Pelagibaculum spongiae: one gene and its partner. Each later gene encodes a partner of the first gene's protein in a complex. Links are inferred from orthologs where the notes say so. Each region holds a gene or a part of one and is shown on either strand. Other genes may lie near its edges.

Region 1 (7,364 bases):
CTACTTCGTTGCTGACCCGTATTCTTGAGCAGGCAGTGGTCGATCATCAGCCACCGATGGTTTATGGTCGTCGAATTAAGCTGCGCTACGCTCACTCAGGTGGTCGTAATCCACCCATTATTGTTATTCACGGTAATCAGACAGCTTCACTGCCAAAGTCTTACCTGCGCTATTTGCAGAACTATTTCCGTAAGAGTTTGGAAATGGTCGGCACGCCAATTCGTATTGAAATGCGTGGCGGTGAAAACCCCTATGCCGATAAGAAAAATGCCTTGAGTGCTCGTCAAAAGCAAACCCTGAAAAAGTACCAAGATAATATTCGCCCGACCAGAGTAAAAGTTGAGGTCAATGCCACAACTGGACAACCTGTTTTGCCAAAGGGTGTAAAAGCCAGGCAAGCAGACAAAACTGCTGATGGAAAGCCGGCCGCGACTGCGAAACCAGCCAATCCAAGATACGATAAAGCTTTGTCCAAAAGTTATAAGGGCAAGCCGCTAACTGCCAAGGTTAAAAAAGAAACTAAAGGAAAAACTGCTCGTAAGAGAAAGTAGAGTACTTCAGCGCAAGATTAGCTCGAATAAAAAACCGCTTAATCAGCTGTAACACCAGCTTGATTAAGCGGTTTTTTTGTTCAGCATGCATCAATTTATATTTCAGTAAAAACAGCTCTGCCATTGCGCTTTGTCATCCTCCCAACTAAAAATAAATCAGTCTTATCAGATTTGTTTCGGTAGTCATGAGACAAATTTGATATTGCACCCTTCAATCGCTGTTGTTTTAAGGCTCCCCTTAACAGACTTGAAAATTTTGATTTTTCTTTCGCACCTTGTGCGTCAGTCCAAATAGTTCAACAGGTAAAGCTCTATGCCATGGAAAGGTGAAGACAATGATTAAGTTGCTAATATATCGAGTCGTTATCGCAATTTTTTTGATGCAACCAGTAGTGTCTTTTGCATCACAATCACTAGAAGAAAAAATACGTCAGCTAGAAGAAAAAATTGGGCAGCTGGAAAGTTTGACCGGCCAAGGCAAAGGCGCAACAGTTGAATTGTATGGTTCAGTGAGGACTTTATTTGAAGCTGCGTCTATTGAGCAAGGTACCTCTGATTTAACAACCACGGATTTCCAAAATGCTGAATCAAGGCTTGGACTTCGTATTGCAGCAAAACCAGCATCTGATTGGTCGGTTCAATTTCGTGGTGAATGGAATCTTGACGGTAGCGATGAAGGTAATTTTGGATCAGGTCGCTTGTCATATATCGAATTAGAAAATAAAGATTGGGGACGTTTTGCTTTTGGTCGGCAATGGACCGGTTTTTATCAAGTAATCGGTGCACCATTAGATACGGCTAACAACGGTTCTCTCGGTGGATTCGATGCAATAGGTGCTCCAGATCGATTGGGTAACTTGTTAACTTATAATCGAACAGTCGATTTATTAGGTAAACCATTGTCCATTCAAGTTGATGGAGAATTTTCAGGTGAAGATGGCGCAAAAGATACGCTTGAAAGCTACGCATTTTCATCTTCATTAGATCTTTCTGAATACTTATTTGGACTTTCTTACGGAAAATATTATGAAGACGGTGAAGCTGCAAATTTACTAGGCCTATCTGCTGGATACCAGAACAGAAAAATCTTTGTTAGCACGAGTTATATTTTAAAGAGCGTAGGTGAATTTAAGCCTTCTGCATTTGATTTATCGGTGCTTTACAGCAAAGGAAAAGATAAGCTTTTAGGCAAGGTATATTTATACAACTCTTATCAAAAGGGTAGTGCTAGTCAAGATGCTTTAGGCTTTTTATTATCATTGCAACACCAGCTTAATGACCAGCTTCGACTATGGGGCGAAGTAGGTTATACCGACTCTGAAGGTGACGCTCTAAGTGATGATGACCGTACTAAATATTATGCATCGCTAGGTGTTCGTTTTGATTTCAGTGTGGGGCTAAATTAAGGCGGTCGTAGCAGAATGGATAAATACAATGGTTGGAAATTTAGGTAGTCAAGCGGTGCTCTTGAATCTCCAAACAAGGTGAGCAAAAAACCTGTTTGATCGACTAGTGAATGAGTCGTATCAAGCAGGTTTTTTTGTGCCTGTATTTTTTGTTTTGAACTGTAGCCTGCCAGTGGGTGGAAAGGTCAATGTGATAGAAGTTCGAGTTTGCCGGTAGCGCACTTGGCCAAAGAAAAGACAATTACGGCCAAACCTTTGAAGGGTGGCGCATTTTCAGAGATTGGCGCTTGTTTTTTTGCACTTTGTTGAAGCAGGATCTACAACTAGATCAACCTTGCCGGGTTTGCTGCCCCGTACGGGTAACCAATATGGATCGAGCTTGAATACAAGGATGCAATAACGGATGCCCGTAAGCAGTGATAATAAAAATTCTGAAATCTTTTTTTACCCAAATAAACTGTGCACGCCACTGAACAAAATTAGTGGTGGGTGCGGTCATTTATTACCTTAACCAAGGAAAGGGAGATACAACACATGATCAAGGTAAAACCTCTTTTGGTAAGTGTCGCTGTTCTGGCCGCACTACCTAGCTTCGCTCAAGCTCAGTCACTGGAAGATCGTATTCGTCAGCTGGAATCACAAATCGGCGTGATGGAATCTACTCCAGGTCAAGGTGCTGGTGGTTCTGTTGAGTTGTATGGTTCTTTGCGTACCCAGCTGCAATATCAAGATCAGGAAGTTGGAACTGCTGACGATAGCAGCACTGATGTAACTGATGCGGCTTCACGTATCGGTATTCGTGCAACTTCTGACATGGGTAATGGCTGGAAAGCTACTGCACGTGGTGAATGGAAAGTACAGATTGGCGAAGGTGCAGGCTTTGGTGATGGTCGCCTAGCTTACGTTCAGTTAGCTAAAGATGGCTTAGGTGCAGTTGCAATCGGTCAGCAATGGACTGGTTTCTATAACTTTGTTGGCGCTGTAACTGACGTAGCCAACGATGGCACGCCAGGTGGTTATAACTTGGTTGCTGGCGTATTCCGTGCTAGCAATATGGTGACTTACACCAACAAGTTTGCTGGTTTGGTTAGTGTTCAGGTAGATACTCAGTTTGACGGTGACACTGATAATGACACAGATCTGACAAATGATGGTCGTGATAATCTAGATCGTTATGCCGTTTCTGCTGGTGTTAATCTGGAAGGTGTTCAACTGGCAGCTTCTTATGATTCATCTAAAGCAGACTCTGGCGATTCAACCGATTTGCTAGGTTTAGCAGCTGGCTATGCGCAAGGCCCCTACTATGTTGGTTTGAGCTACACCTCTAAAGATACTGGCGGTACTGCTGAGCCTTCAGCGATTGATTTGTCAGGTACTTACAGCTTCGGTAAGAACACGCTGATCGGTCATTACTACACCTACGACTCAGACCTCGCTGGTGCTGCAAGCAACGATGCAGATGGCATTCAGGTAGCGATTCAACATCAAATGAATGATCAACTGCGTTTGTGGGCTGACTTGCGTTTAGATGACGCTGATGGTGTTGGTGGTGGTATAGATGATGTAGAAACCACGACTCTGTCATTAGGCGCACGTTACGACTTCAGTATCACTAACTAATACTTGTGATCTGAAATCAGAACTGCAAAAACCCCATCATTCTCCAGGGTGATGGGGTTTTTTTATAGGTGTAAAACATGTGTGGTTAATTTTTTTTGATCTCGATGAAACGTTAATTGCAAGATTAGAAAAAACAAATAGATTGGTTGCTGTTCAAATGAGAAGTATCTATTTGCAGAGGCATGGAGAAATATTGTCTAACAGAAAAGTGTATGGTGGTTGGAGGTTCTTCCCTTTATATCAAGATCTTCATGTTAGTTTCTTTGTAGATATTGCTAGAAGAGCTGGCTATGGGGACTGTCGACTTTTTTTTGTTACCAGTTCAAATTATGAAGAAGATGAAATAAAAGAAATGCTAAAAATGTTTTTTGCAAAAACAGCCGCCGTTAAAAAGTTAATCGACAATGCTGGTTTTGCAAACAAAAATTCTCCGCCAATAATTTCTGAAACTAACGAAGATGGCGATATAGAATTAAATTATTCTGCAACAAAAATCGCCCAGATGAGTAGGTTCAAATCAAATGTTGCACGAATTAGTAGAAAAAGCATTTCGTGGAGGCACTGTTTTTTGATTGATGATTCGGGAGAGAACATGATTGCAGCAATCGAACGAGGTGCCCAAGCGATTAATTCGCAATCAGATATATATCAAAAAGAGTTAGCGGATTTTTCTAAAGCATTAAAAACGCGGCAGCCATTTACTTCTGCCACAGTGTTAGAAGATGATAGTTCGAGCAGCAGCTATAGTATGCTTGATTCTTCATCTGTAAGTTCTTTCCCAGACGATTAACGATTAATTGGCTTGTTTTAAAAATAATTCTGGCGAAACAGAATAACCATTTAATCCCACTGTCCAATGTAAATGTGGCCCGGTTACTCTGCCGGTTGCGCCAACCTTTCCAAGTGCCTCTCCCCGAGCAATTACCTGGCCTTTTTTAACCCCAATTTCGCTCATATGGCAATACATGGTAACTAAGCCTTGGCCGTGGTCGATATAAACGCTTTTTCCGTTGAAGAAAAAATCACCTGTCAATACTACGGTGCCAGCAGATGGCGCTTTGATGGCAGTGCCTTTGGGCGCAGCGAGGTCTAATCCGCTGTGTGGTTTTCTGGGTTGATCGTTAAAAAAGCGCTTTAAGCCAAAGGGGCTAGAAACCGGTGCAGTAACCGGTAAATCAAAATTAGTGTCTGGAATCTGACTGCTAAAGCTGGCAAATGCCTGTCGAGATAATTTTTTCTCTCGCTTGAATCTGGCCAGTTGTTCTTTGGAAGGCGAGACATATTTCTTTTTCTTGCCAGTTAATTTTATTCTCTGCTCTTTATACGCATAGTCATTAATTGAAAAGGCTTGAGTGATTTTCTGGCCGCTGCTTTTACTGGTAATCGTTAATTCGGCGTTGCCCGGTTGCTGAGATAAAGGAATGCCAACTAGCGCAACAGTTTTGCCATTTTCGCGGGTGATAAATAATGGCTTGTTTCTAAACCAAGCTTGTTCTGTGTCTGCTGGCACTTCAATAATTGCCACACCACCGGGGATTGCTGATGCATTGGGCAGGGCATGTGCGCTATTGGAAAATACTGTTAAAGCAGAGCCGAAAATAACGGCCGATACCAAAGTAGTTTGAAGTTTTTTTAATGATTTAATCATTTGCGGCTTCCAGTTGCTGCGTTGCTTTACTTGTGATCTGTGCCGATGCACTGCCTTGGGCCAGTTGAATGTTAATGATTTGTCCGCTGGTTAATTGCTCAGAAGATTTAATCACTTGCTGCTTTTCATTGGTGACTAAGGCATAACCGCGACTCAGTGTAGATAACGGACTGTAGCTGTTTAACCCCTCGGCTAATCGAGCTAATTGGTTTTTCTTTTGCTGCATTTTTTGTTCAATAGCAAAATTCATTTTCAAATTTAATTGTTCCAGCTGGCTCGCTTTAGCAGCAATTTGTTTTTCTGGCGAATGGCTGGTTAATCGATGTTGCAATTGAGTTAATTTTTTAGCTCGATCCTGTAAATTCTTTTCGATAAAAGTATTCAAACGAAAAGTTAACTGATCCAGCTGCTGCATTTTTTGTTGCAACTGCTGGCCGGGGTGACGCAACCGAGAAGACAAATGCGTCAGGTTTTGTTGGTTGGCACGAATCCGCTGTTGAATCAGTTGAATCAGCTTTCGCCTTTGCTGTGCCAGCCAGATTTGTTCACCACCGTGATCCGGGCTGACTAATTCTGCCGCTGCTGAAGGTGTCGCTGCTTGGGCGTCGGCAACGAAATCTGAGATCGAAGTATCTATCTCATGACCGACTGCGCTGATAATCGGTAATTCGCTGGCAGCAATTGCCCGGGCGAGTGCTTCGTCGTTAAATGCTTGTAAGTCTTCCAGAGAGCCACCACCTCGGCCGATAATCAGCAAGTCACACTCTTGCCGCCGGTTAGCCGTTTGCAGTGCCTGAATCAATCGAGGTGCCGCTTCAGCCCCTTGCACCGCAGCGGGGTAAATAATCACTTCAATGGCTGGGTTGCGCCGTTTTAAAACGGTTAAAATATCGGTGATTGCTGCGCCGGTGGGCGAGGTGATCACACCAATTTTTTTCGGTGATTCGGGGAAGGCTTTTTTACTCGCTGGATCAAACAGCCCTTCATGCCATAAACGCTGTTTAAGTAACTCAAATTCACGTTTAAGGGCACCGTTACCCGCTTGCTCCATATGGTCGATGATTAGCTGATAGTTACCGCGGGGTTCGTAAAGGCTAATTCGCCCACGCACCAGCAATTGCATGCCATCTTGCGGCTCAAAACCAATCCGTGAATTCTCCCGGCGGAACATCGCGCAGCTAATGTTGGCTTTTTTGTCTTTGAGGGTGAAATACCAGTGGCCTGACCCATGTGGACGATAACCAGAAAGCTCGGCTTCTAACCAGATGGAAGGGAAAGTAGATTCCAATAAATAGCGTGCAGACTGGTTTAAACCGCTAACGCTGAGCGGTTGAGACTTGTCTCGCCCAGCACCGCTGAGGGAAGAATTTTCAGATATCACCAGCTTTAAGTTCCTATTCAGGTCGCAAGTCTTTATAATTTCGCGTCAAAGTTTTTCCCGCTCCATCTCACCTGGATTTCCGCTATGAGAATTACACAGGAAGCTTTGACTTTCGACGACGTTTTATTGATTCCCGCCCATTCCGAGGTAATGCCCAAAGATGTTGATTTGGGTACCCAGCTGACGCGTGAAATCCGCCTCAACTTGCCGGTGCTGTCTTCAGCAATGGACACTGTGACCGAAGCTCGTCTGGCCATCGCGATGGCTCAGGAAGGCGGCTTAGGTATTATCCACAAGAACATGACCGTTGCCGAGCAGGCAAGCCATGTTCGACGGGTAAAAAAATATGAAAGTGGCGTAGTTAAGAACCCTATCACTATCTCCCCTGATGCTACCTTGCAACAACTGCGTGCATTAACCGAAGAAAATAATATCTCCGGTGTGCCAGTGGTTGAAGCTGGTGATCAGCTGTTGGGTATTGTGACAGCCCGCGATATGCGTTTCCAGAACGATCCGCAAATCAAGGTTTCAGAAATCATGACACCCAAGCCTCGTTTGGTCACGGTCAAGGAAGGGGTAACTCGCCCTGAAATTGAATCGCTGTTCAAAGAGCACCGGGTAGAAAAGTTGTTAATCATCGATGACAACTTTTGTTTGCTAGGTCTGATCACCGTTACCGACATCAAAAAATCCCGCGCCTTCCCTAATGCTTGTAAAGATGATCAGGGGCAGCTGCGTGTTGGTGCAGCGGTTGGTAC
Region 2 (17,701 bases), 1.1 Mb from region 1 along the record:
AGCCTTGGTTTGCCGCAACTAAAGATTTAGAAAATAACCGCTTGACCGCAGTACAAGGGCACAATCACCCTCTACTGATGTCGAAAGGATTGATCGCCAGTAAAATCAGCTGGGTTAATGTTGAGCAAATCAGCTACCCCCTTCGTTGTACTGCGAAAACCCGTTACCGCCAACCAGACCAAGCTTGCACAGTTGAGCTAGAAGGTGACAATTTACGAGTGGTTTTTGACGAACAACAGCGTGCGGTAACACCTGGCCAATCGGTTGTCTTTTATCTGGACGACCAATGCCTCGGCGGCTCGGTAATCGCACAACATTTACAAGATTAATTTCTAGGCAAAACCAAGGAGTTACAACAAGTCGTGGATAAGCAGTATTACGCCACCATGGCGTTGGCTGGCGCAGCACAAGCCTGCAACCTAGTTCGCTCATTGGCGCACCAGGGGCGATATGACGATGATGCATATAAAGCCACCGTCAGCAGCCTGCTAGTGATCGATTGCGATAACCCTGAAGATATTTATGGCGGCCTTAGCGGCCTACGTCATGGCATTGAAGTGCTTGAGCCACAATTAAAAGGTGAGCGCGGTTTAGAGCACCAAGAAATCACGCGCTACTTAATCTCACTTGTTGCATTGCAAAAGCGTCTGGCGAAAAACCCACAGATGATGCAAATGCTCAGTGAGCGATTAACTCAGATACAAAAACAGGCGCAGCACTTCAACCCGACCCATGAAAATGTCATCGCCGCTGAAGCCGATTTATATGCTGATACAATAAGTAGTCTTGGCCCAAAAATTCAGGTAACTGGCAACCCGCTTTATCTGCAATCTGCCGGCCATGTAAACAAGGTTCGCGCCTTACTATTGTCAGGCATTCGCTCCATTATGCTTTGGCGACAAATGGGCGGCAGCAGTTTAAATCTAATATTTAAGAAAAAGAAAATGCTGCAATATGTTGAGCAAATGAAGAAAGATATGCTTTAGCATTTCAAGCAAATCTGCCTTTAAATTGCTGAGATTAAAAAGCCGCGATCATTTTTAAATGATCGCGGCTTTTTAATGTTGAGTAATTACCGCTGAAAATTTAACCGAGATAGTCTCGAATAGATTGTTCGATACCTTTAGCATCCAACCCTAAATCTGCATATAGCTTCTGTTGATTTCCTTGGTCGATAAACCGATCAGGCAAACCAAGATTCAGTACCGGCTTCAACAGCTTTAATTGTTGCAAGGTTTCGTTAACCGCACTGCCCGCTCCACCTGCGATACAACTGTCTTCCAATGTAACGATCAATTGATGATCGGTTGCAACTTCCGCCAACAATTGACTGTCCAATGGTTTGGCAAATCGCATATCCACTACTGTGGCATCGAGGTTTTCAGCAACTATCAGCGCTTGATGTAATAAAGGGCCAAAAGCGAGAATCGCAATTTTTTGATTGGCCGCAGCAGAATGCTGGCGGCAAATATGCCCTTTACCGACTTCCAAAGTATTTAACGCCAGATCAACCGTAATACCACTCCCGCTACCCCGGGGGTAACGAACCGCGGCTGGACCGGGATAATGGTAACCAGTAGATAACATTTTGCGGCATTGGTCTTCATTGGATGGGCACATAATGACCATTTTCGGAATACAGCGCATAAAGCTGACATCATAAGCACCGGCATGAGTTGGCCCATCGGCACCCACTAAACCAGCTCGGTCAATCGCAAACAATACATCGAGGTTTTGCAAGGCAACGTCATGCACTAATTGATCATAACCGCGCTGCAAAAATGTCGAATAAATTGCCACCACCGGCTTTAATCCATCACAAGCCATGCCAGCGGCCAAAGTAACCGCATGCTGTTCAGCGATTGCTACGTCGATATATCGATCAGAGAATTTCTGGGAAAACTCAACCATTCCAGAGCCTTCACACATCGCTGGGGTTACCGCAAATAATTGCGGCTCTTGCTCAGCCATGTCGCACAACCAATCACCAAAAATATTAGAAAAACTTTTTTTGGCTGGCGATTTTTTTACTGGCTCTACCGCAACAGTACTTTGGGTTAAGTAACCGGGCGAGACTGCATGGTATTTGGTTGGATTTTTTTCTGCTGGCTGAAAACCTTTGCCTTTTTTAGTCACAATATGCAAAAAGCTCGGGCCGTGGCGCTTTTCTAGCTGCTTAATATGTTTAACCAGTTCGATGACATCATGCCCATCAACTGGCCCTACGTAATAAAAGCCTAACTCTTCAAACAAAGTGCCAGGTGTCAGCATACCTTTCATATGCTCTTCGGTGCGCTTGACTAGCTCACGAATTGGCGGCGCGACTTCCAATACTTTTTTACCACCTTCACGAACCGAGCTATAAAGCGTCGAATTAAGTAAACGCGCTAAATAACTATTCAAACCACCGACGTTTTCTGAAATCGACATGTCGTTGTCATTCAAAACCACCATCATATCGGCCTTAAGATGACCTGCATGGTTTAATGCTTCAAACGCCATTCCAGCGGTCAATGCACCGTCGCCAATAATTGCAGCAACCCTGCGTGTTAAGCCTTGTGCTTTTGCCGCAACCGACATACCTAATGCAGCACTAATCGACGTTGAAGAGTGGCCAACGCCGAAGGTGTCATGCTCGCTTTCACTACGCTTAGGAAAGCCAGCAATACCAGCAGCCTGCCTTAAACCTGCCATTTGCTGTCGGCGGCCAGTCAGTATTTTATGCGGATAACATTGGTGCCCCACATCCCACACCAAACGGTCATCTGGCGTATTGAATGCGTAATGAAGTGCCACAGTAAGCTCAACAACACCGAGGTTGGAACCAAAATGTCCGCCAGTTTCATCCAGACTGTGCAGTAAAAAACGGCGCAGCTCACTACATAAAGTCGGCAGCTGTTCCATCGACAATTTACGAAGATCGCTGGGTGAATCTATCTGTTCAAGAAGTGGGTATTCGCTAGCCAAGTTGTTTTCCTGCATGGTGGCTGCCAGCTACCAAACAATTATCGTTGGTAACTTAGGGACGGTTTTCATCTGATCACAGTTCTAATCAGGCGATGACAGCGGATGAATTCAAGGTGTCTTCAGTCTTTCAAATACACCTATCATCGGCTTGCCAGAGCGTCAGAGTAACTAAAAACCGTTTAACGGTCACGCGCAATAATATATTCAGACAGCTGTCGCAAAGGTTCAGCTTCATCGGCAAAGCCAGACAACGCTTCAAGTGCCTGATTATGAAGATCGAGTGCTTTACTTTTCGCCGCATCAAGGCCCATCAGCGCAGGATAGGTAGATTTGTTCAGCGCCTGATCAGCACCTTGTGGTTTACCGATGACTTCGGTATCACCCTCAACATCTAAAATGTCATCCTGAATCTGAAATGACAGTCCAATACAGCTGGCATATTGATCGAGTGCATCTAACTGTTGCTGGCTGGCTTGGGCAGCCAAGGCACCAACGCGAACACTCGCTCGAATTAAATCACCGGTTTTATGCTGATGCACTTGCTCTAAACCTAGTAAATCCAGTGATTGCCCTGTGGCTGCTATATCTAATGCTTGTCCGCCGCACATTCCCATTCCACCAGCTGCACGCGCTAAGGCATTGATCATTTGCAACTGTGCCGAACCAGAAATATCCAGCTGAGGTTGTGACAACACATCAAAGGCTAACGCCTGCAATGCATCGCCAACCAAAATTGCGGTCGCTTCGTTAAAAGCAATATGGCAAGTCGGCTTACCTCGACGCAAATCGTCATCATCCATCGCTGGCAAATCATCATGAACCAGTGAATAGGAATGAATCATTTCCAAAGCAGCTGCGGCAAAACCAACTTTAATCTTCGATAAGCCACACGCTTGGGCCGCGGCATAAACCAACATTGGTCGAATACGCTTGCCACCATTAAACAACGCGTAATGCATTGCTTGTTCAAGCTGCGCATCACAGCTGGCAGATTTTAGATATTGCTTCATCAATTGATCAACCTGATCAGCTGATTGGCCGAGGTATTGTTTAATAGACACAGTTAAATTGTTTCACCGGTTGCCAGCACATATGCCAGATAAAGATCTTCGACACTCATCTTCAGCATCAAACGGAATCAGCTGATCTTCTTGCTCACGCTGCGTAAGCAGCAAATTAATCAGCCTAGGAGTTGGATCAGATTAATCTTCAGCATCAAATGGAATCAACTGCTCTTCTTGTTGCTGGCCTTGAGTGGATAGCACGCTGACTTTTTGCTCTGCTTCATCCAGTGCTTGCTGACACAAGCGAGTTAGCTCTACTCCTCGCTCAAACTGCTTTAACGCATCTTCCAGCTCTAGGTCACCCTGCTCAAGCTGTTGAACCAATGTTTCCAGCTCTTGGACCGATTCTTCATAATGAAATTTTTTGCGCCGAGCCATCCTGCTCTCCGTCATTTGCGCCATTAATAGGCAGATTGCGATGAATTATAACGGCGCAAGGTTTTTTTAACAGCTTGTCTGAGGTCAGGATCTAATTTTCACAAGTGTTTAAAATGCAGCAGACACTCATATAACGTACCAACGCATTAATGGATCGCTGTTTTTGTCAGAATCAAGTTCTGTGCAACTGACAATTTCAAGTGCATTGGCAGCATAAAAAAATAGATACCGCACCGATTTTGTCAAAGTTTAAAGGATTAACGCTGGAGTTTACTGCTGTAGCGCCAATTCCTAATTCAATGGTCAGCTTGGTGCTTTAAGCAAATTTTGATTGAACTAGTTAACCAGTAGACCAAACCCTAACTTCGTCCACTGTGATTAATAAGCGCCAATGAACTAACGAAGGCTTGGCGAACCATTAAATTCATTTCAGAAACAAGAAGTAGAAAGGAGTATCGGGTGGATCTAGCTACACTCATCGGTCTTATCGGTGCATTTGGCATCGTTGGCGCAGCAATTGTTGTTGGCGGAAGCGCCACTATTTTTATCAATGTCCCATCAATACTGATCGTACTGCTCGGTAGTTTAATGGTGGTACTGATGAAATACAGCATCGGTCAATTTGTAAATACTGCAAAGGTGATCGGCAAAGCATTCAGCAATAAACAACAAGCACCATTAGAACTCATCACTCAAGCAATAGAACTAGCTGATTTATCACGCAAGGAAGGCGTATTGGCGTTAGAAAATGCCACAGTTGAAAATCCATTTATGGCTCGTGGAGTCCAAATGCTAGTCGATGGCCGGGAGGCTGACGAAATCCGGTCCCTACTTGCTAAAGATATGAATTTAAATATTGAGCGTCATGAAATCGGTCAAGGTCTTTTACGCGCCCTGGGCGATGTAGGACCTGCAATGGGGATGATCGGCACGCTAGTGGGCTTGGTGCAAATGCTTTCGGCAATGGACGATCCTAAATCGATTGGCCCGTCAATGGCAGTGGCACTGCTCACAACACTTTATGGTGCCGTACTGGCCAACATGTTTGCCCTGCCGTTGGCAGACAAGCTTGAGTTAAGAGCAAATGAAGAAAGACAAAGTAAAGCATTAATTATCGATGCGTTAGTCGGCATTCAAGCGGGAATGAATCCTAGGGTTCTTGAGGAGGGTCTGAAAAATTACCTTCCTAATTCCAAACGCGCTAGCAGCAACTAAGAGGCGCATATGGAAGAAGAATTACCTCCCCCTAAAAAAGATGCTGGCGGCGGTGGCTGGTTGGCAACCTTTGCTGACTTAATGTCTTTGCTTATGTGTTTTTTCATATTGTTATTGTCTTTTTCAGAAATGGATGTCCTTAAATACAAACAGTTAGCTGGATCTATGCGCAATGCGTTTGGCGTTCAAAGCGAGATTGAAGTTAAACAAATCCCGAAAGGTACCAGCATTATTGCCCAGGAATTTTCGCCAGGCCGACCCGACCCAACAGCGATTAATACAGTTCGTCAATTCACGGTCAATACCAATGAGCAAACATTAGAATTCAAGCAGGAAGATAATACCGACGAATCTTCTGGCGGCGAAAAAACGGATCAACAAGCAGTAGAGAAAATAAAGAAGTTAATAGAGGATGCCATAGAAAAAGCTGCCAAAGAAAAAGCTCAAGAGCTTAAGCAAAAACTGGATTTTCAGATTAAAAAGGGGCAGATCCAAGTATCCATTTCCGGCAGGCAAATCATTATCCGGATCAAGGAAAAAGGATCTTTTCGCTCTGGCGCTTATGAATTGAACAAAAATTTCTTACCTGTTTTGCGAACGATTCGTAGTGTTTTGATCAGCACTGAAGGTGAAATCACTGTTGCCGGACATACTGACGATTTACCCATTGAAGCGTTTCGAATTCGCTCCAATTGGGATTTATCGACTGCCCGAGCAGTGTCGGTTGCGCATCAACTCATGAAAGATAATCTAATCGATAAAAAGCGTATCGCCGTGCAAGGCTTTGCCGATACTCGCCCGCTAGTTGCAAATGACAATGGCGAGAATAGGGCAATCAATCGCCGAGTCGAAATTGTCATCGTTCAGGGAAAAGCGAAACAAACCGATTCGGTTAGTGCTGAAGAACAAGCGCGCAAAATAATTACAGATTCACAAGGTAATCAGTCGATTCTGATTAAATAATTTGATTCCGAAACCAACAAAAAAATACCCGGATAAATCCGGGTATTTTTCCTGAAAAAATTTTGGTCGGAATTAACCTAAAGATCCCAGATCGAGCATCATCTCAATACCTTCAGCTTAATTTACTGTTTCTACTTCTGACTTAGCCTTTTCTTCAACGCTAGCACTTGGCTGCAAGGGTGGCGATGAAAATGACAGCGATGGATCATTTACCTTGCCCAACCGTAAGCTAATCATATCCATTAAATAATTTTGATACAGTTTCCACGGCTTCTTTGAGCCTTGATGAGGAACAATCCCCTTAGCTCGCTGAACATAGCCAGAACTCATATCAACAAACGGTTCGTGGGTGGCGCCATTGACGTTTTTAGGCTCGCAAATTCTCAAACTGTTATCGCTCATGTAGTTCAGCAAACGGCAAGTATGCTCAAGGATTAAATCCGCTTTTAATGTCCAGGAAGCATTGGTGTAACCGAATACCATTCCCATATTTGGCACGCCTTCAAACATCAAGCCGCGATAACACATTTTGTCTGCAACATTGACAGCTTCACCATCGATAGTCAGTTTCATATTGCCAAATAGCTGAACATTCAAGCCAGTCGCTGAAATAACAATATCTGCAGCTAACTCTTTACCAGATTTAAGCTTGATGCCGCTTTCAGTGAACGTATCGATAACATCAGTCTCAACAGATGCTTTGCCGTTACGAATAGATGCGAATAAGTCGCCATCTGGCACCGCACATAATCGCTCATCCCAAGGTGCATAGCTGGGTGAAAAATGCTTCATGTCGAAGTCTTCAGGCAACTGTTTTTTCGCCAGACCGACTATTAGTCTTCGCGCCGATTCAGGGAAAGCACGACAATATTTATACATTAACCAGGAAATGCTGATATTTCGGGTGCGGGTAATTCGGTAAACCCAAGATTCTGGCAAAACTTTACGCAAACCGTTTACTAATGGGTCATCCTGAGGCAAAGACATCACATAAGTCGGCGAACGCTGCAACATGGTCACATGCGCGGCTTTGTCAGTCATCGCAGGAACGAGAGTAACCGCTGTTGCGCCACTGCCAATTACAACTACTTTTTTATCGCTGTAATCATAATTCTCTGGCCACTTCTGTGGATGGATGATATCGCCAGAAAAGTCTTCTTCACCAGTGAAAGTTGGCCGATAGCCAGCTTCATAACTGTAATATCCGGTGCAGCACAACAAGAAATTGCACGCTATTTCTTTTATACCACCGGTAGCCGAATCGGAGATTGTCAGCATCCAAAGTGCACTATCGGAACACCAATTCGCCGCTACAACTTTTTGGCCATAACGAATATTTTTCGCAACATTGTTCTCGACCGATGCTTCGGTAATGTAGCTACGAATATCCTTTGCATCGGCTATGCCTTTGGCATTAGTCCAAGGCTTGAAATTGTAGCCCAGTGTATACATGTCAGAATCAGATCGAACACCAGGATAACGAAACAAATCCCACGTGCCACCGAGCTTTTCACGCCCTTCCAGAATTGCGAATTTTTTATTGGGGCATTTTTTCTGCAGATGGCAAGCGGCACCGATACCCGACAAACCTGCCCCAATAATTACAACATCGAGACGTTCAACACTTTCCGAGCTTGCTTTAGGTTGATTAGCCACTTGTTTCACCCACCTTTATTGTTTTTATTTGTGATGCCAATTTTAGCGAATACAATGCTTTAAATTATTCCGCTGTTTGCATTCGCTCTAGCTGCGCCCTACGTAACCCCAGAACACGAACAATGATCGCCTGATATTTAGCAGGCAGTAATCTTTGTAATAAATCGATTATTTTTGCATCAGTACCGACCAAAATCCGAGATTTATTCTTTTTCATGCCACTTAGAATAATTGCCGCCGCTTGCTCTGGCGTGGTTTTGGCTAGCTTGTTATTAAATTCATTTTTTTGCTGTTCTTCGGTTAGTTTGGGACCGACTTGTTCCAAAATACGGGAACTATTAGCAATATTTGTTTTAATACCACCCGGATGAACGCAACTGATACTGACCGAACTGTTTTCCAGAGCCAACTCCATTCGTAAGCTTTCACTGAAACCACGCACCGCATATTTTGAAGCATTATAAGCGGACTGATTAGGCATGCTGATCAAACCAAAAAGGCTAGATATGTTAATTACATGGCCCCAGTCAGCCTTTTTCAGTAGCGGTAAAAATGCGCGAGTGCCATGGGTCACACCCCAAAAGTTAATATCCATCTGCCACTGAAAATCCTGATCCGTCATGGCACCAACACTTCCACTTAGGTTGACACCGGCATTATTAATAATGACGTTTGCCGAACCAAATTTTTCTGAAACTTTATTTGCCCAAGCGTAAATTTCGTCACGCTGCGCGACATCAACACGATCATACATCACACCAGCAGCTAAACTTTGGCACTGCTCGGAGGTTTCTTTCAGCTGTTGTTCATTAACATCAGCTAGTGCCAGAAAAGCCCCCTCTCGTGCACACTGCAATGCAAGCGCACGACCGATACCTGAGCCAGCACCGGTAATTGCAACCACTGATTTTTTTAGATTTTTGGACATGAGCAGCCTGTTTTACCTGTGTACATTCTCCGCAAAAGAACGATATTAGCGATATTACGGATGTGCGTGACAGGCCCTTATTATTGTTATCCGGTTCAATACTTTCGCTCAGATTACAATGCAGTTATAGGTGCTCAGATGTCAACTAATCGGTGCTTAGACGTCATTACTGCTCATCGCTTTTGACAAAACTACTATGTGCATTGCGAAACGCTGTCGGCGTTTGCCCTGTCCAGGATTTAAATGACTTGGAAAAATTAGAAGAATCACTAAATCCTAGTCGTGATGAAATGTCATCTAAAGAGCAAACATCGTTAATTAATAGCTCTTTAGCTTGAAGCAACTGCGCTTCTGCTTTTAATTGCTGAAAAGTGACACCTTGCTCTTTTAGTCGCCGCTGCAAAGTGCTAACTGACATATGCATCTGACTGGAAATCTCTTTCAGCGAGGGCTTTTGGCCTTCGATGTGCTGAATGTTATCTCGCAGTCGAGCTACGATATCTTTCGGCTCTAAATCTCTAAGCGCACTTTCACATAATTCTGTAGCGGCTAGCCCCAACTCTTCATCTACCTTTCCAAGCGGCAAGGCCATCCATGCTGCTGGAACACCAAGCTCTACAAAAGGCTGATCAAAATAAAGCAAACTATCGACTTCTTTAAGATAAACCGGGAGTTGCTCTGGCGCAGCTACCGTCATTCTCATTTCAGTAGAACCTGAGAGATTTCGCCCCACCAGTAGCTTTTTAATAATGGCGTCAAAACTAACTAAAATAGCCACTTCAAAAAGCACCTTCAAACAAGTTATAGATTTTTCACGAATAGCAGGGTCATGAGTGAAACGCAGCCAGTACATATCATCACTGGGTAAAATATCAGCAAATTTAACACTGGTGCGTATTTTCATGTATTGCAGCATCAGTCCACTTGCCTCAAGCAATGTCCCGGTACTCTGAACTGCCATACCGAGTAATCCATGAGTGCTCACTTCCATAAATCGGCCAAAATCAACCGCCGTTTCATAATATGAGCCCAGTGCATTCATCATGTTGGCATTAATGCACTGAAGGCTTTCATAGCTAATACGTGGTGGAGGATTAAGTAACACTCCCAGAGAAAGATCACTCCCATTTAGTAATGCTGCAGCACTTACACCACGAGATAGCGCAAAATCTCGACTCGCTACCAAATAATCTGCAGACAGCGAATGATCATCCGTAACAACTATTGTTTCTTGGCCTCTCTTAAAGGGCATGGCTTGACCTCTTAGCACCATCATAATGAGACCGTATCACCTGTTTGTATTGCCAGCAACTGACCATAATTTAAAGAACCACCGGTGAATGATGCTTTTTGTCACCGTTAATATTCTCTACATGAGTGACGAGGCAAATATATGGTCAATAATAACAATGATGGTCATACCCAAGATCCTGCAATTAAACCACGCAGGATGTCTTTTCCATTCCAACAAATGAAGGCTCACAATTTTTTTGACGACAACTCGCTGAAATCTTCTTTTGTAGCAGCGTTGTCTGCCACCTTTCCTCCAGGTGAAGGTGAATTTATTAACTCTGTTCGAAATTACCAAGATCAAATTACCGATCCAAAGCTCAAAGAACAGATTCGTGGTTTTGTGACACAAGAAGCTCACCATAGCCATCAGCACAAGCAAGCAAATATCGCCATATCAAAGTTAGGCTGGGATGCTAAAAGACTCGAAGTGTCTCTCCAAGCAGAAATTGAGAAGTACTTTCATAGACGCAGCAACCGCTTTCGCTTGGCGATGACAGTTGGCATGGAACACCTCACAGCAATACTTGCAGAGCATGTACTTGAAAATCCATACAAAATCGAACCTATGGAGCCAGCTGCACGACAGCTGCTCTACTGGCATTCAGTAGAAGAAATTGAACACAAAGCTGTTGCTTTTGACGTATACATGCAGTGTGAAGGCGATCAAAAGTACTTGCGGAGAGCGCTAAGAATTGGCTTTTTCCTTTTTGCTTTGCGCATCAGTATTTATATGATGGCGATGATGTGGTGGGCTAAAAAATGGCCCACTTGGTCTGAAGCAAAAAGCTTTTATTCATTTCTCTTTAGTAAAGAAGAAGGCTTTATGACGGCATTGAAAAAGCCTTACAAAGATTATTTCCAACCGGGCTTCCATCCTTGGCAACACGCCAACCAGCATTTGATCGATAAATGGAAAAAAGAGTTATATAACCCTGAGTGCGACAAGGGTAGCGATCAATATGTCAAACCAGAAGAATCCAGTTCCAAATTAGAAACACATGCCGCTTGAACAAAAAAAGCCCCAGCAATGGGGCTTTAGGGCCTTAGAATATACACCCCACACAACCCGAGTGCGTATGCGCCTAAGCCTCGCCCTGCACGGTGAACAAAACCATCTAGCGTAAGCTGGGTAAACCTGTAGGCACGTCTGACATTGTTGTTTTTAGATATCAATTAAATTCTTAACATTTTATTTAATAAAAAGTATTTTTATACGACACACTTTATTAATACTCATTGAACTCGAAATAAAAAAACTCTTAAAAATAAATTACAACCGTCTATTTTTCCAAAAAATATTTTCAGGAAACTCATTTTCCATTTGATAGATAGCATTTTTTTGCAGTAAAAAATTTTCAAACGCTAATTCCATCTCCTGATGGTATGAATCAGAACAGAAAGGTGTGAGATGAATATTCTGCTTTAAGATTGTTTCTGCAGCTTTTCTGGCACTCCACAGCGCAGTTGTAATGCCATGCGACGATAGTGGGTCAAGCGTCATGGCGCTATCCCCTACAGCCAACCAATTGTTTCCAGCAAAACGTTGCAGACGACTTGTTGATGCTTGACAAATTTTAGGTGTACTAAGCCAGTCAAATCCGCCGCTCTCAATTCGCCGCCGCGTATAATTAGAGGCGGCTAAGATTTTCTGTATGCTTTGGATGTCGCTGCCAATTTTTTTAGGTAAAAGATTGGAATCAGTAAAATAACTCAATGCCATTGTTTGATTTGGTAAGAGCGTAGAATACCACCAGCCATTTTTTACTGGCTCAATCAGCACACCTGGAGTTGGCGTAACAATCCCAGAGTTGAGTGACAAATACGCATATGAACAGCACAATTTGTCTATATTATTTTTTTTACTTGTTTGTCGAAAAGAAACATGTCTTCGCCCGCTACAATCAATCAGAATTCGCCCCATAACAGCAGTGTTTTTGGTTATAACATTCCAATAAGAATTATCTTTTTTTAATTGCAATATAGGCTCCATGATAGAACATAAATACTGACCAGATATTTTTTTAATTTTTTTTTCAAAGCAATGATAGAAAACATCTCGATCAACTTGCCAGCCAAGTTTTGACAGTGCGTTATATGTTGTAGGTATCAGTTTCTTTGTACCCCAATTAGAAAAAGTCTGGCTAATTATTGGGAATTTTTTTTTGCAGAAATCAGACCAAACACCTAACATCTTTAACTCTTGTTCAGCACTCGCTGCCAATGTTTCACCTTGAGGTTGGCGGAATTTTGGTTGCGCACCTATCAAAGCAATAGTCAGCCCTGATTGTGAACACAATAAATGGATAGCACTTGCTAGACCTGCTACACCTCGACCAAGAATAATGACATCGTAAATTTGAGACATAGCCGCTTACCGACTATTTTTTTTGTTATCGCCCAAGCTCATTGAGCCTCTGGCCATTTCAACATACAGCTCATCACTAATACCAGGGATCGAGTGCGGTACTTCAATTCGTGTAAGAACGCCCATCTTGCTCCATAGTTTGACCATGTTATTCAAACCATCTGTATAACTTGCCTCAGCATGATAACCAATTCCTGCCACACCTCGTGACCATGATTGCCTTGCGTTGGCAAAAGCAATTCTCTCTGCTTCCGATAAATCGGAACGAAGTAACTGTTCATAATAACTATGGGGCAGCACATCAATTGGAATCTTGGCTGGCCACCAAGAAACGATAGGGAAATCATTTTCATAACGAACTGTCTGGCAGCTAAATGCGTCTGACTGCCATGGCACTCCCATCCAACGAGTAAGATCTCCAGGCATTTGAGGGCCGACTGCAGATTCGACATGTTTGTCTGATGGATTCACTGTACCTAATGCTTCAGCAGCTGATAATTTGCTCCCAAAATCCTGCAGCAAACTATCACGAGTACCGAGTTGAATGCGATACTTCCCATTGTAGAGGCCTGGATGCCGCAAAACCCAAGTTAATTCGACCCCGGGATGGAAAGCGCCGCCAGAACATGAATTTAAGGCCGCACGGGTTAGAATCTCTGGCTGATCGGCGATTGGGAATTCATCGATAGCTTGCCTCTGGTCCATTTCTGGGTCATTAAAATCATTAATAAATAACCCAGCATCCCAGTATTTAAGAACTTGGTACTGAGTATCTAGCATTTGAAACCAATGCTTGCCCGTCCCCGGATAATTGACGCCACCACCAAGCATATACGGCATCTTATAAGGGTCGGCTTGCTCTTGTCCTGGCTCGCGAAACAAATCAAAAACTTTAGATCGGAACGCTCGAACTTCTGATGAATTGCTATTATCAGCCAGTTTTTCAATAAACTCTGGATCACTAAAATCACCAACATCAAGCCATGCTTTGCGTTGCAATGCAGCAAGCGACAACCATTTCATCTGACCTAGTCGTTGAAATAATGGATAAATATCGGCTCTAAAGGAGAGTGGAGGTAATATTGGTTGCTCTAAATTCTTATTGACCATCACTTCACGAATCGTATCGTAGAGCGTGGTAAAAGTTTGAGTGTATGGAGAATAATCAGGACCAACACTCACGGCCCAGGCAGGAGTTGCTTGAACTATTTCTCCAGAATTTAGCGTGATGGTTGCTTGAACCGAGCCATCAAATAAATCATCATGCCAATAATCATTATCAGTGAAGTTATCAATAGAACCGTTTTTCTGAATTGACTCTGAAACCCCATCACCGGGTACAATTAATAAACGTCCGTGAGAGTCGGTATCTAGGGCGCCGAGCTTTACTAATTTTTTATCCCAAAAATTACCTGTGAGCTGTGCTATTTCAGCTTTACGGGCTGATATCGAAACTTCACCTGAGTCAATAATCAGTTTTTCTTTACGCTCATTATTATTTTCGATAAAAGAATTGCGTTTTTTAGTCTCAATCCCCGGATCCAACTCACCTAAGTCCAATGGATTAGAAAATCCATACCAAGCCGCTTTTGTATTAGCAACTCTAACTTGCCAATCGATGTCTTTACAATTAGAGAGATTAAATTCACTAACCGCTTCACCGTGAACATTAAAACCATATATTCGATAGCGCTGAACTTGCTTTTTAATTGAATTCTCATCTTCTTTAAATCGACCTTGCGCCTGAGGAATCCCTGGTACTTCTGGTGCATAAAACCATTCATGGCTATTGCCGAGCCTACTTACACCGATAGGAGGATAAATTTCATAAGATACAACTTCTTTGTCAAGAATTTTTTCACCTATAGAAAAAGCCCGAGCCACAGCAACCTTTGGTACTGCAATACAGCCAACCGTTGCTGTTGTCAAAATATGAAGAAAATCTCTTCTTTTTATTTGGTTATTGTTATCAGAAGATGGTTTATTGTTCATTAATACCTACCCTAAGTGCGCCTATTTTGATAGTTCGCATCTGTTTACAATAGTCGTTTAACATTTAAATCAAGTAAACCCTAGCTGAGATTCTTAGCTGTAGAGTGTTTTTATTTTACTCGGTTAAAATTATAGAGTTAGTGGCATACGCTCATTTGTTAAATTTATTGCAAGCCTTAGTTATAAATTTCATTGACCGGGACTTGTTGACATATTTGAGTTATTTTTATTTCAAACAGGTAGCAATATGATTTTGTTCAAGAATTCAAAAAGAAGCACATGCTAATCAATCTGTAGCCTAGCTGATAGAAATGTATTATTCCGTTCTGCTTACTTCTTTCGCGCCTCTTTCTTAGCACTCTCAAAATTAATGCCTTTCAACTAGCGAAGCGGAAATCTTGAGGGTCGCCCCCCCGAACCAAATAACCCACAATGACACAGCCATTGTGGGGGTGTTCAGTTTATCGCAGTGCGTAGAAATACCATCAGACCGTATTCACATGATTGTTCGAACAGAACCTAAAAAACTGTCCGAAAATGTCATGCAGATAGTGAAAAGCATCCCGGCGAGAGAGTTTCCCGTCTTCACCCGGAAGTTGAAAAGTATTTTTTCTAGGGCAGTAAATTATGGACGTAAAGTTATTCCATTGAAACTACAGACAATGCAATTGAAGATGTTATTCGAAAACATACGATCAAGCTATTTCAATGACATTTTTCGATACAATCTATTCAATTAATAAAGTTCACACCCTGTAAAAATATCAATATACCCCTCTATAAAAATCGCGCCAGACAGCAAACTGAGTCCTGATTTTAAAAAATCAGCACAAAAATTTATTACCTAAATTAATGAAAAATTCTTTTTGCTTTGATATTACGACATATGCGAACCAATGCAGGCACTTTATTTGGGCAAAGCCAAGCTCAGCAAGATGATCGTGAAGCTTTAAGAATGCACGGTAAAACCGTCATTATTATCTTCGTAAGGCTATTTAGATTCACTAATGCCAAAAAACCGATGAATATATTGACCATGGATCATACCTTCTATCAAATCAGGTCTATTTTGATTCAGATCCATCGCCATCCATGACTTTGATTAACTCATTTGTCCGAGCACAACTCTCTCGCCAGCATTATCATTCATATGCTAGTAATTTTTTGTGCAGAAAATTTTTTACCTGGCAAAATACTACTGCGTCCTGCTGAACCTTCGGGCCACCAGCTAAGATAATTGTTGGTAAATGCTTTACAACTACTATCGGATAACTGCATGGCAGCATGACCATATGCGCCAATATTACCCAAAAGACTATGCCCTTTACCGAATGGATCATAAGATAACCATACATGTATTGTTGCTGAAACTGGATTCCTAGCCATCATGCTCAGCTTGCCTTAACCCTTAATTGCTAGACAAGTGGGGGGGGGCATCAGATTTGTTTTTAGCTATTGGTTCTCACTACCAACGACATATCAAGTGATATCGATCGATTTTTCCAACCAGTTCACTTTCACCACAATTACTGTAAATCATTACTTCTACCTAAGTAATTAACCGGATGCAACTAAGTAGCAATTACCAGTACTTGTAAGCATTCTCTGATCACATCTTGGGCATTTATACCAATTTAACCATTCAACAGTAGTTGCCATGCTCTGCAGACTGGGTTAAAAAAGTGACCCAGCACTACAAATTAATAATATTCTCTGCTGCAAGAGGTTAAAAGCCGTATGAGCAAGTCAGGATTTGTTACCCGAACTCTAGCCATAGCAACTTTGCTAATGGTTGCCAGTACCCCCATTCAAGCCGCTAAAGTTTATCGCTTAAAGCTGGCCGAAACATGGCCATCCAACTTTCCGGTATTTGGCGATGCTGTTCGCAACATGGCCAAGATGGCTGAAGAAATGTCCGATGGTCGATTAAAAATCCGCATCGATTCAAAAAATAAGCACAAAGCACCATTAGGAATTTTTGATCTAGTCAAAGGTGGCCAATATGACATGGGCCATTCTGCTTCTTATTACTGGAAAGGTAAGGTTCCAGAAACACTCTACTTCACTACCATGCCATTTGGCATGATAGCGCCTGAGCAATATGGTTGGTTCAACCACGGTGGCGGCCAAGAACTAATGGACAAGGTCTACAGCAAGCATGGCTTGATGTCCTTTCCTGGTGGTAACACCGGTAACCAAATGGGTGGCTGGTTCCAAAAAGAAATCAATTCATTGGATGATCTTAAAGGTCTGAAAATGCGTATCCCAGGTTTTGCTGGTGAAGTTATGGCCAAACTAGGTGCCAAGCCAACTAACATTCCTCCTGGTGAGTTATATACCGCTCTAGAGCGTCGCACCATCGATGCATTAGAATGGGTTGGTCCTTCGCTAGACTTGCGGATGGGTTTCCACAAAATTGCGCCTTACTACTACACAGGTTGGCATGAGCCAGCGACCGAACTTCAGTTTTTGGTCAACAAACGTAAGTTTGATCGTTTACCAAAAGATCTTCAGCAAATTCTGAAAGTTGCAATGAAGACTGCTGCATATGACATGTACATCCAGTCATACAATGACAGCGCAGTGAACTGGGAGAAAATGAAGAGCGATTTCCCTCACATCAAAATCAGAACTTTCCCTAAAGAAGTTTTACAAGCACTTCGTCGTGCAAACGACGAGCTCTTGAAAGACAACGCTCGCAAGAGCCCTCTTGCTAAAGAGATTATCCAATCTCAACAAGAGTATCTAAATAAGGTTCGTGTCTGGACCAATATCTCAGATAAGGCTTATCTAGATAGCCTCTAATCGACCCTTTTCGTAGTAGTAATTGGCAGATGTAGCAATACATCTGCCTTTCCCCGGAGCATAATATGAGCTTTA

The links.
Region 2: the proteins of xseA (region 1) and DC094_RS00160 are in contact, whole or in part, in a cryo-EM structure (PDB 8TXR), measured with the Escherichia coli proteins. The link is inferred for Pelagibaculum spongiae from one-to-one orthologs.

What each region holds. Positions count from the first base shown.
Region 1 is NZ_QDDL01000001.1:1,114,177-1,121,540, reverse strand. Bases 4,413-7,364 are described here. They hold xseA (exodeoxyribonuclease VII large subunit), read right to left. Parts: upstream 6,607-7,364; coding sequence 5,218-6,606; downstream 4,413-5,217. Other genes in these bases: guaB (IMP dehydrogenase), read left to right, coding at 6,691-7,364; DC094_RS04765 (peptidoglycan DD-metalloendopeptidase family protein), read right to left, coding at 4,413-5,225. Also shown: ribosome biogenesis GTPase Der, read left to right, coding at 1-551; DC094_RS04780 (porin), read left to right, coding at 887-1,957; DC094_RS04775 (porin), read left to right, coding at 2,492-3,577; DC094_RS04770 (hypothetical protein), read left to right, coding at 3,657-4,367; more of DC094_RS04765, read right to left, coding at 4,371-4,412. UniProt on the Escherichia coli protein: Bidirectionally degrades single-stranded DNA into large acid-insoluble oligonucleotides, which are then degraded further into small acid-soluble oligonucleotides.
Region 2 is NZ_QDDL01000001.1:27,318-45,018, forward strand. Bases 2,790-5,542 are described here. They hold DC094_RS00160 (exodeoxyribonuclease VII small subunit), read right to left. Parts: upstream 4,410-5,542; coding sequence 4,170-4,409; downstream 2,790-4,169. Other genes in these bases: dxs (1-deoxy-D-xylulose-5-phosphate synthase), read right to left, coding at 2,790-2,982; ispA ((2E,6E)-farnesyl diphosphate synthase), read right to left, coding at 3,147-4,028; pomA (flagellar motor protein PomA), read left to right, coding at 4,869-5,542. Also shown: tRNA 2-thiouridine(34) synthase MnmA, read left to right, coding at 1-329; high frequency lysogenization protein HflD, read left to right, coding at 363-986; more of dxs, read right to left, coding at 1,087-2,789; more of pomA, read left to right, coding at 5,543-5,624; DC094_RS00170 (flagellar motor protein MotB), read left to right, coding at 5,634-6,587; DC094_RS00175 (flavin-containing monooxygenase), read right to left, coding at 6,705-8,243; DC094_RS00180 (SDR family NAD(P)-dependent oxidoreductase), read right to left, coding at 8,308-9,171; DC094_RS00185 (AraC family transcriptional regulator), read right to left, coding at 9,338-10,423; DC094_RS00190 (metal-dependent hydrolase), read left to right, coding at 10,565-11,473; DC094_RS00195 (NAD(P)/FAD-dependent oxidoreductase), read right to left, coding at 11,735-12,829; CTQ-dependent glycine oxidase GoxA, read right to left, coding at 12,836-14,821; DC094_RS00215 (hypothetical protein), read right to left, coding at 15,968-16,207; DC094_RS00220 (TRAP transporter substrate-binding protein), read left to right, coding at 16,559-17,626; DC094_RS00225 (TRAP transporter small permease subunit), read left to right, coding at 17,692-17,701. UniProt on the Escherichia coli protein: Bidirectionally degrades single-stranded DNA into large acid-insoluble oligonucleotides, which are then degraded further into small acid-soluble oligonucleotides.